2 regions of the Trinickia sp. NRRL B-1857 genome follow, and region 2 is predicted to be linked to the other one. Evidence: riboswitches for the same ligand, from Rfam matches in the RefSeq annotation. Region 2 holds a riboswitch; the other holds the start of a gene.

Region 1 (4,345 bases), on a different contig from region 2:
GCGAGGGCGCGCGGTAAGCGCAACGTCCGCACGATCTCGCCGGTCAAGTCGGCGCCTGCGCCGTCATGCGCGGGCGAATGCAACAAGGCGAGCAAAGCCCGGCCCGGTGCGACGCGAACGCTGCCCAGCATGAGCGCGGCCGTAAAAACGGCGAGCGCGGCCACCCCGAGCACGATCCACACGAGCGCTGCGCGCTTAGCGTTCATCGGCGCATGCGTGCGCAAAGCGGATGGGCTCATCGCGGTACGTTCGAGGCTTGGCATCGTGAAAAGCGATTCGCGACGAAAGGATCATGGCTCCCGCCAACCGATCGTGACGAACGCACTGCGGCGCGGCGTGTTGTAGGTATAGGCGAGCTCATAGTGCTTGTCGAATAGGTTGTCGATGTGGGCGCTCACATACCAGGCCTTGGTGATATCGTAGCGCGCCAATAGATTGACGATACCGAAACCGCCCAGCGGGGTGCCGCTATCGTTGCGCGGCCCGCTGACGATCCACTCCCCCGCGGCTCGCCACGAGCCGAACGAGCGATTGGCCGAGAACGACGCGAAGTGCCGCGCCCGCCGGTTCAGATCGGTGTCCGCAATCTCGTCGACGGGGTTTTGCACCGTCAACGCCGCCCGCACACCGGTCTTGCCGATGCGCGCGCTCCACGCGCCCTCGAGCCCTTGGACCTTCGCCCGCCCGACGTTTTCGGCCAGATAGAACAGTCCGCCTTGCGTCGGCACGTACTTGATCAAATCGGTGTAATGCGTTTGAAACGCCGTTAGCCTGACGACGCCGAGCGTATCGGATGCATATTGCAGCGCGGCCTCGAGCGAGTGGCTGCGCTCGGGGCGAATCGACAGATTGCCGCTGCCGGGGAAATACAGATCGTCGAAGCTCGGCGCGCGAAACGCGCTCGAGTAGCTCGCGGTCGCCTTCCAATGGTCCGCGAAGTCGAACCCGTATCCCAGATAGTACGTGTTCGCACCGCCGAAATCCGAATACTGATCGCGCCGCGCGTTCGCCTGTATTTGATTGGCGCCGAAACGGGCCGTATAACCGGCAAACACCGAATTCACGTGGCGATCGGGCGCGGCGACCATATCCGAGTCGAGGCTCTGATCGAGCCGCTCGTACCCGGCTCGCAGCGTTTGTTGCTTAGCGAGCTTGAAATCGTTCTGCCATGTGAATTGACGATTGTCGGTATCGAAGCGGTTGTTGTAGATACCGTTCGTCTTGGCCACCGTGCGATCGTCGCCGAGGCCCGCGCTCAAGTGCGTCGTCCACCAATCGGTCAGCTTGCCGTCGGTGAACACCGAGGCCACGCGAACCGTGCTGAAAAGGATATTGACGTCGGTCGGCATGCCGTAGGCATTGTCGAACGAGTCCTTGCCGTTCGATTGGAAATAGCGCACACCGGCATCCCAACCATACTCGAACGTATGACGCAGCGATGCGGAAACGCTCTCGTTCAAATATCCGTCGGCGCCGGGGTTTGCATTCGGCGCGAGCGCCGGGTCGATCGCGGAAAAACCGTCGTCCTTCGAACGCGCGACATGTAGATTGAACGTCGTCTTGCCGTCCTTATCGAGCGCGCCGTTCACGCCGGCTTGCTGCGTCTGCGTGTGATAACTGCCGTAGCCGAGCGAAAAATCGAAGCGCGGCGGATGATTGCCGCCTTGCTTCGTGAACACTTGCACGACGCCGCCCATCGCCCCGGAGCCATAGAGCGCCGATACGTCGCCGCCCACGACCTCGACGTGATCCACCTCGGACAATGGAATTTGCCCGAGCTGGCTTTGGCCGAGACTCACCGAGTCGACGCGCATACCGTCGATGAGCACAAGCGACTGAGCCCCCGAGCCGCCGCGAAGAAACATCGTCACGTTCGAGCCGGGCGGCCCGTTGCGAACGACCTGCACGCCGGGCGCCTGTGCGAGCAAACCGGGGAGATCGGTCGCGCTGGAATCGGCGATGTCTTGCGGCGAGAAACGCGTGGTCTGCGCAATGGCTTCGGAAATAGGTTGGGGCCCTCGCTGCGCCGTGACGACGATCGGCTCGAGTGCGCCGCTGCGTATAGTCGCCGCGGCGGACTCAGGCGGGCCGCCGGTGGCTGGTTCGCCGGCCGGGGCAGTCGCGCAGGGGCTTGAGGAATCGGGCGAGCGATCGCAATGGGCGCGGTCGGGCGCGCTTTGCGCGAGCGCAACGAACGGCGCGGCCGCGAACGCAATGAGCGCCGCACGGACGATAAGCGTGGACATCGTGTGGTTTTCCTGTGGGACCGTCACGCAGCTGCTCCCCGCAGACCGCGCTGTGATCGAGCGCTTGTATCGCGCTCCCCCTTTGGCCGGTATCCGGGCTGGCGACGAACCGAATCCGCCTTCCCGCGCAGGTCGCGCAGTGGCAGTGGATCGGGTGCGCGGCGGCTATTCGCCGATTGCGCAAGTCGCTTACCGTTGGCGGGGGGCAGCACAGGTTGGCTCGTCCGGGCGGACTTCGCTCCCTGTTTCCCGTTTAACCGCGCGCAAGGTCGCCAAGCGCGCGAGCACCAAAGTGCCGCCAGTGTAGGAGTGGGTCGCGAGAGCGTCAAGAATCGAAAAGCCGCAGCGCGATCGAGTAAAAACCCCTGCAAATCCCGTGCAAAACGGCCATATCGAAAAGAAAACGCACGACGGTTACGTCTGGATACGAGAGAACGATCGGAACTGCGGCTATTTAGCGCTAAAATGCGTGGTCTTTAGAGGACGCAGCAGATGCTCAACGAACTCGAATCCCTCTCACAGAATATTGGCCGGCTGATCGCGATCAACGAGCGCCAGCAGCAGGCACGCCACGCGCTCGAGGAACAACTCACGCAGTTGCGTCTGGAAAACGAAGCGGCGCAGGCCGAACTCGCGCAGTTGCGTGAAGCGCGTAATGCGCTGCAAGCGGAGCGCGATGCGCTCGTCGCGAAAATCGACGATGCACAGGTGCGCCTCAATGCGATCCTTGAAAAACTGCCGCGAGGAAAAGGCCCGTACGATTCCGACAGCCAGCTCGATCTGCTCGCTTCGCAGCAAGAGCAGGTGAAACCCGGCGCCGTGCAGCAAGGAGAAGACGCATGACGACCAAACAAATCGAAGCGACGATACTCGGACAAAGCTACCGCCTCGCCTGCTCGCCCGAAACGGAAGCGGCGCTGCTCGAGGCCGTGGCGCGCGTCGATGCGGAAATGACGAAGATCCGCAATGCGAGCAACGTGCGCGGCACCGATCGCATCGCCGTCATGGCTGCGCTCTCGCTTGCATCGGAGCTCTTGAAACTGCAACAAAGCGTGCGTCATGGAGAAGCGTTTCCCGCGGAAGAAATCCGGCGTACAATGCATCAAATGAACGAAAAACTCGGTGCGGTGCTCGATCAACACGAAGCGCTGTAACGGGCGGCGGTTCTGCAATTAAGAACAAGTTTTACGGCTTCCCTGCCTGGTTCGCCAAGGTCATAGATTCCTTGAACCAATGCCATGTGCACGGTTGCGGAAATTTGTAGCACGGGTGTGCGCGTCACTCTGTCTGATGTACCCGAAGTGCTGCTAACTGCGACCAATTCTGAACCTTAGGTTCAGGATGCCGGCCTAGCGGCCAAGGCGGGGATTTTATTCAACGGCATCGGTACTCCCGATGCCGTTTTCATTTGGGGCCCACGCTCGGCTGGCGCCACCTTTTCGATTCGCTCCACTGACTCGATTCGCCTATGCGCTACTGGCTCATGAAGTCCGAACCGGACGAAGCAAGCATCGACGACCTTTACGCGGCGCCGAAGCGAACGCTGCCGTGGACCGGCGTACGCAACTATCAAGCACGCAACTTCATGCGCGACATGATGGGAATCGGCGACGGCGTGCTCTTTTATCATTCGAGCTGTGCGGAACCTGGCATCGCCGGCATTGCCGAAGTCGTGTCGGGCGCCTATCCCGATCCGACGCAATTCGACCCCGCGAGCGTGTACTACGATCCGAAATCGACACGCGAAACGCCGCGTTGGATGCTCGTCGACGTGCGCTTCGTGAAAAAAACGCCGCTGGTGCCGCTGGCCCAGTTGCGCGCGCACCCAGAACTTGCCGGTATGCGCGTGCTGGCCAAGGGCAATCGATTGTCGATCACCCCCGTGACCGACGACGAATGGCGCTTTATCACGGAGCAGTTGGCATAGCGCGCGACGACGAGAGCGCCCTTGCCCGGGTGTGCATGGTCCCGGTCCGAACGCCATGTCATGAAGTGGAGCCAAATCAAATGAGAAAAACAATCGCAGCGCTTTCTTTCGCGGCCGCTTTGCCGCTCGCGCTGACAGCCGTACCCTCGAGCGCCGACACCGTGGTCACGCA
Region 2 (4,345 bases):
AGACTTCGCGCTGCTTGGGCAGCGTGGCCGATTCGATCGCGACGCAAGGCGTGTCTCCCGGCAGGCCTGCCTGAAGCAGCGCATCGGCGATGTCGTCCACGCGCCGAATGCCCATGTAGACGACCAGCGTCAAGCCGGTGGCCGCCAATGCCCGCCAGTCGGGCTCCTTGTCGTCGGCGCCGTGGCCCGTGACGAAGATGGCGCCCTGCGCCATTCCCCGGTGCGTGATGGGGATGCCGAGCGTCGCCGGCGCGGCGATGCCGGCCGTCACGCCGCTGATGACCTCGACTTTCACGCCGGCGGCGCGCAATGCCTCCAACTCCTCTCCGCCCCGCCCGAACACGAACGGATCGCCGCCTTTCAGGCGCGCCACGCTACGGCCGGCCCGCAGATGCGCGAGCATCGTGGCGATGATCTCGTGTTGCGGCGTCGACGGGCTTCCGCCGCGTTTGCCGACGTGAACGATATGCGCGTCGGCACGCGCCAACTCGAGGATCTCCGGGTTGACCAGGTCGTCCACGAGGACGACATCGGCCGATGCGAGCGTGCGCATGGCTTTCACGGTCATCAATTCGGCGTCGCCCGGGCCCGCTCCGATCAGCCATGCCCGGCTCATCGCCGCCTCCCGTCGAGAGATCGGGCGGCTGGCACACGTAGGCGTCGAGCGGCGCCGTATTGCGGGTGCCACGGGGAGACGGCGCACGGGGCGCCGAGGCGAGGCTGCATGTTCGAGAAAGCGGGAAGACAAGGGGAAACGAAGATACCACAGGCCTTTAGCGCGCCACGTTCGCAAGCTGCGTTTCCTTGACGGGTCCGTCCCACATACCTACACTCGCGACTAATCTGGTGCTCGCGCATGCGTTCGAACATGCGCAGTTAAACGGGAAACAGCGGTTCGGCACGATGCAAGTCGCGGCCAACCTGCCTGTGCTGCCCCCGCAACGGTAAGCGAATGTGTCGCGCTCGCGCGATACACGGCCGGCTTCGACACATGCATCGTCATGCATGTGCTAAACCACTGCGCGCTAGCGTGCGCGGGAAGGTGAAGCGGTACGTTCGTCAGCCCGGATACCGGCCGGAGAAGACGACAGCATGCTGCGGGAAGGCGGCGCGCCGTCGGGAGAATCAGTGCTTTGTCACCTTTGTCCATCATGTCGACATCCATGCGCAAAATCCCCGTGACCGTTATCACGGGCTTTCTCGGCAGCGGTAAAACCACGCTGCTGCGACATATCCTCGCTCAGGCAAAAGGCTTGCGCGTTGCCGTGATCGTGAACGAATTCGGCGAACTCGGCATCGACGGCGAAATCCTTAAAGGTTGCGGCATCGGGTGCGACGAAACGGGGCAAGCGCGCGAAGGTCAGCTGTACGAACTGGCGAACGGGTGTTTGTGCTGTACCGTTCAGGAGGAGTTTTTCCCGGTGATGGAGGCCTTGGTCGAGCGGCGGGCAACGATCGATCACGTTTTGATCGAAACGTCGGGGCTCGCGCTGCCGAAGCCGCTCGTGCAAGCGTTCAACTGGCCGTCGATCCGCAACAGCTTCACGGTGGATGCGGTCGTCACCGTCGTCGATGGACCGGCGGCCGCGAGCGGCCAATTTGCCGACGATCCGAGCGCGGTGGATGCGCAGCGCAGAAGCGACCCCAATCTCGACCATGAATCGCCGCTGCATGAGCTGTTCGAGGATCAACTGAGCGCGGCCGACCTTGTCGTGCTGAACAAGACCGACTTGCTGGACGAGACGGCTCAAGCAGCCGTTTCCAAGCTCATTCGCGAAGACATTCCCCCGCACGTCAAGATCGTACCGGCGAGCAACGGGCGGCTCGACCTGTCGGTCTTGCTCGGCTTGAATGCGGCTTCGGAGACGACGATCGACGCACGCCCCGATCATCACGGCTCGGCCGACGATCCCGATCATCATCACGACGATTTCGATTCGGTCGTCGTTTCGGGTGCGCCGGGCACGCGCGAGCACGCGATCGCCGCGCTCAGGCATCTGGTCGCCAATCATACGATCTATCGCGCAAAGGGCTTCGCCGCCTTGCCGGGGGCGGCCATGCGGCTTGTCATCCAAGGCGTGGGCGAGCGTTTCGACAGCTATTTCGATCGGCGTTGGCGCGACGACGAAACGCGCGCGAGCAAGTTCGTGCTGATCGGCGAAGACTTGGATGCGGCGCGGCTGCAACGCGACTTCGACGCCGCGCTCGCGGCGTCGGGCGCGGCCGCGTAATCCGGTTGCCTCGTCAGCGAGCCTTGCATGCATTTGCTTCGGACGGTCCCCGGTGGTTTCGTCGATGACACCGCGGGTGTCGTTCGTATCGATCAGCGTCCCGGCGATATCGTCGTGCTCAGCTCGGCCGATACGACGCTCTCGCTGCTGGCCGGCGTGGTCGAGCGGTTGGGCCATGGCTTCCCGAGCCTGAGGCTGACGAACGTCACGTATCTGCGTCAACCGGCGTCCGTCGACTTTTATGTCGACGACGTGCTCCAGCATGCACGCGTCGTCGTCATCGATCATTTGGGCGGCGAAGCCTATTGGCCGTACGGGATCGAACGGGTGGTTCAACTGGCGCGGGCTAAGGGGCAGACGCTCGTCATGTTCTCGGGCGATTTGCAGGAAGATCCGAATCTCATCGCGCAGAGCACGGCCAGCCCGGAATTTTGTACGCGCTTATGGCGTTACTTGCGCGAGGGTGGGCCCGCCAACGCCGAGGCGTTTTTGCGTGCGATTGCATGGCATGCGTTGGGTTGGGGCGAGGAGCCCCCGCTGCCGGTGTGCGTCCCGAACGCGGCGCTTTACCATCCTCGTCACGATCGGCCGGCGATGTCGGATTGGCAAGCGCGTTGGCAGCTCCATGCACCTGTCGTCGCGATCCTCTTTTACCGCGCGCATCTTCAGGCATCGAACACGGCCGTATTCGATGCGTTGATCGAGGCGCTCGAGGCGCGGGGCCTCAATCCACTGCCGATCGCGATTACCTCGCTCAAGGATGCGGTCAGTCATGCGCTTGTGACGGAGCTGTGCCGCGAGCACGAGGTAGGGCTCGTCCTCAATACGACGGCGTTCGCCGCGTCGACGCCTGAAGACGGCAAATGGCCCGTGTTCGGCATCGACGCGCCGGTTTTCCAAGTCATTCTGAGCGGCGGCAATCGCGACGATTGGGTCAAGGACAACCAGGGCCTCAATTCGCGCGATATCGCGATGCATATCGCCTTGCCCGAAGTCGACGGCCGCATCATTACGCGAGCGATCAGCTTCAAGGGCCTTGCATACCGGTGCCCGCATACCGAAGTGGACGTGGTGCGCTATCAGCCGGACCCGGAGCGCGTGGCGTATGTCGCCGAACTCGCTCGCCGCTGGTGCAGGCTGCGCACTTTGGCCAACGAAGAGAAACGGCTTGCCTTGGTCCTCGCGAACTATCCCGCGAGCGAAGGGCGAATCGGTAACGGCGTGGGGCTCGATACGCCGGCGTCGGTCGTGGAAATCCTGAAGTCGTTGGAGCAGGGGGGCTATTGCACCGATGCGTTGCCGATCGACGGCGAAGCGCTGATGGCGCGTCTCATGCAAGGCGTGACGAACGATCCCTCGGTGCGCGATTTGCGCCCGGCGCTGCAAAGTTATTCGCTCGACGACTACCAAGCGGCGTTCAAGGCGCTGCCTGAGCAAGTGCGCGATGCGCTCAACGAGCGCTGGGGACCGCCGGAGAGCGACCCGACCGTGCGGCAAGGGCGCTTCATGATCGCCGGATGGCGGTGCGGGCGTATCTTCGTCGGCATTCAACCGTCGCGCTCCCGTGTGGCGGGCGATTACGCGAGCTATCACGACGCCGATCTCGTTCCCCCGCACGCCTATCTTGCGTTTTACTTTTGGCTGCGCGAGGTCTTCAAGATCGATGCGCTCGTCCACGTCGGCAAACACGGTAGCCTCGAATGGCTACCCGGTAAGAGCGTGGCGCTTAGCGAGAGCTGCTGGCCCGACCTGACGCTCGGTCCCATGCCGCATCTTTACCCGTTTATCGTCAACGACCCCGGTGAAGGCAGCCAAGCGAAACGGCGCGCGCAGGCGGTCATCATCGATCATCTGATGCCGCCGCTTACCCGCGCCGAATCGTATGGGCCGCTGCAAGACCTCGAGCGGCAAGTCGATGAGTACTACGAAGCATTGATGGTCGATGCACGCCGGGCGAAGCTGCTGCGCGGCACGATCCTCGAAACGATCGTCCGCCATCGGCTGCACGACGAGCTCAGTATCGCGAAGCCCACGGGGCAAGACGAGGAAGATGCGCTGCTTACGCGTGTCGACGCGTGGCTCTGTGAATTGAAAGAAGCGCAAATCCGGGATGG

The links. A riboswitch is a leader RNA that binds a small molecule or an ion and turns the genes downstream of it on or off. The one in region 2 is predicted to bind cobalamin.
Region 1: linked by a shared signal. The riboswitch ahead of AB1286_RS07270 (TonB-dependent receptor plug domain-containing protein) and the one ahead of cobW (cobalamin biosynthesis protein CobW) in region 2 are both predicted to bind cobalamin.

What each region holds. Positions count from the first base shown of each region.
Region 1 is NZ_JBFLUK010000001.1:1,655,717-1,660,061, forward strand. Features, by position in the region: gene AB1286_RS07265 (FecCD family ABC transporter permease) at 1-239, opposite strand, end outside; gene AB1286_RS07270 (TonB-dependent receptor plug domain-containing protein) at 291-2,246, opposite strand; cobalamin riboswitch at 2,314-2,552, opposite strand; gene AB1286_RS07275 (ATPase) at 2,739-3,089, shown strand; gene AB1286_RS07280 (cell division protein ZapA) at 3,086-3,400, shown strand; RNA gene ssrS (6S RNA) at 3,437-3,618, shown strand; gene AB1286_RS07290 (EVE domain-containing protein) at 3,715-4,173, shown strand; gene AB1286_RS07295 (SIMPL domain-containing protein) at 4,254-4,345, shown strand, end outside.
Region 2 is NZ_JBFLUK010000011.1:1,108,485-1,112,829, forward strand. Features, by position in the region: gene cobA (uroporphyrinogen-III C-methyltransferase) at 1-616, opposite strand, end outside; cobalamin riboswitch at 828-1,094, shown strand; gene cobW (cobalamin biosynthesis protein CobW) at 1,164-2,231, shown strand; gene cobN (cobaltochelatase subunit CobN) at 2,259-4,345, shown strand, end outside.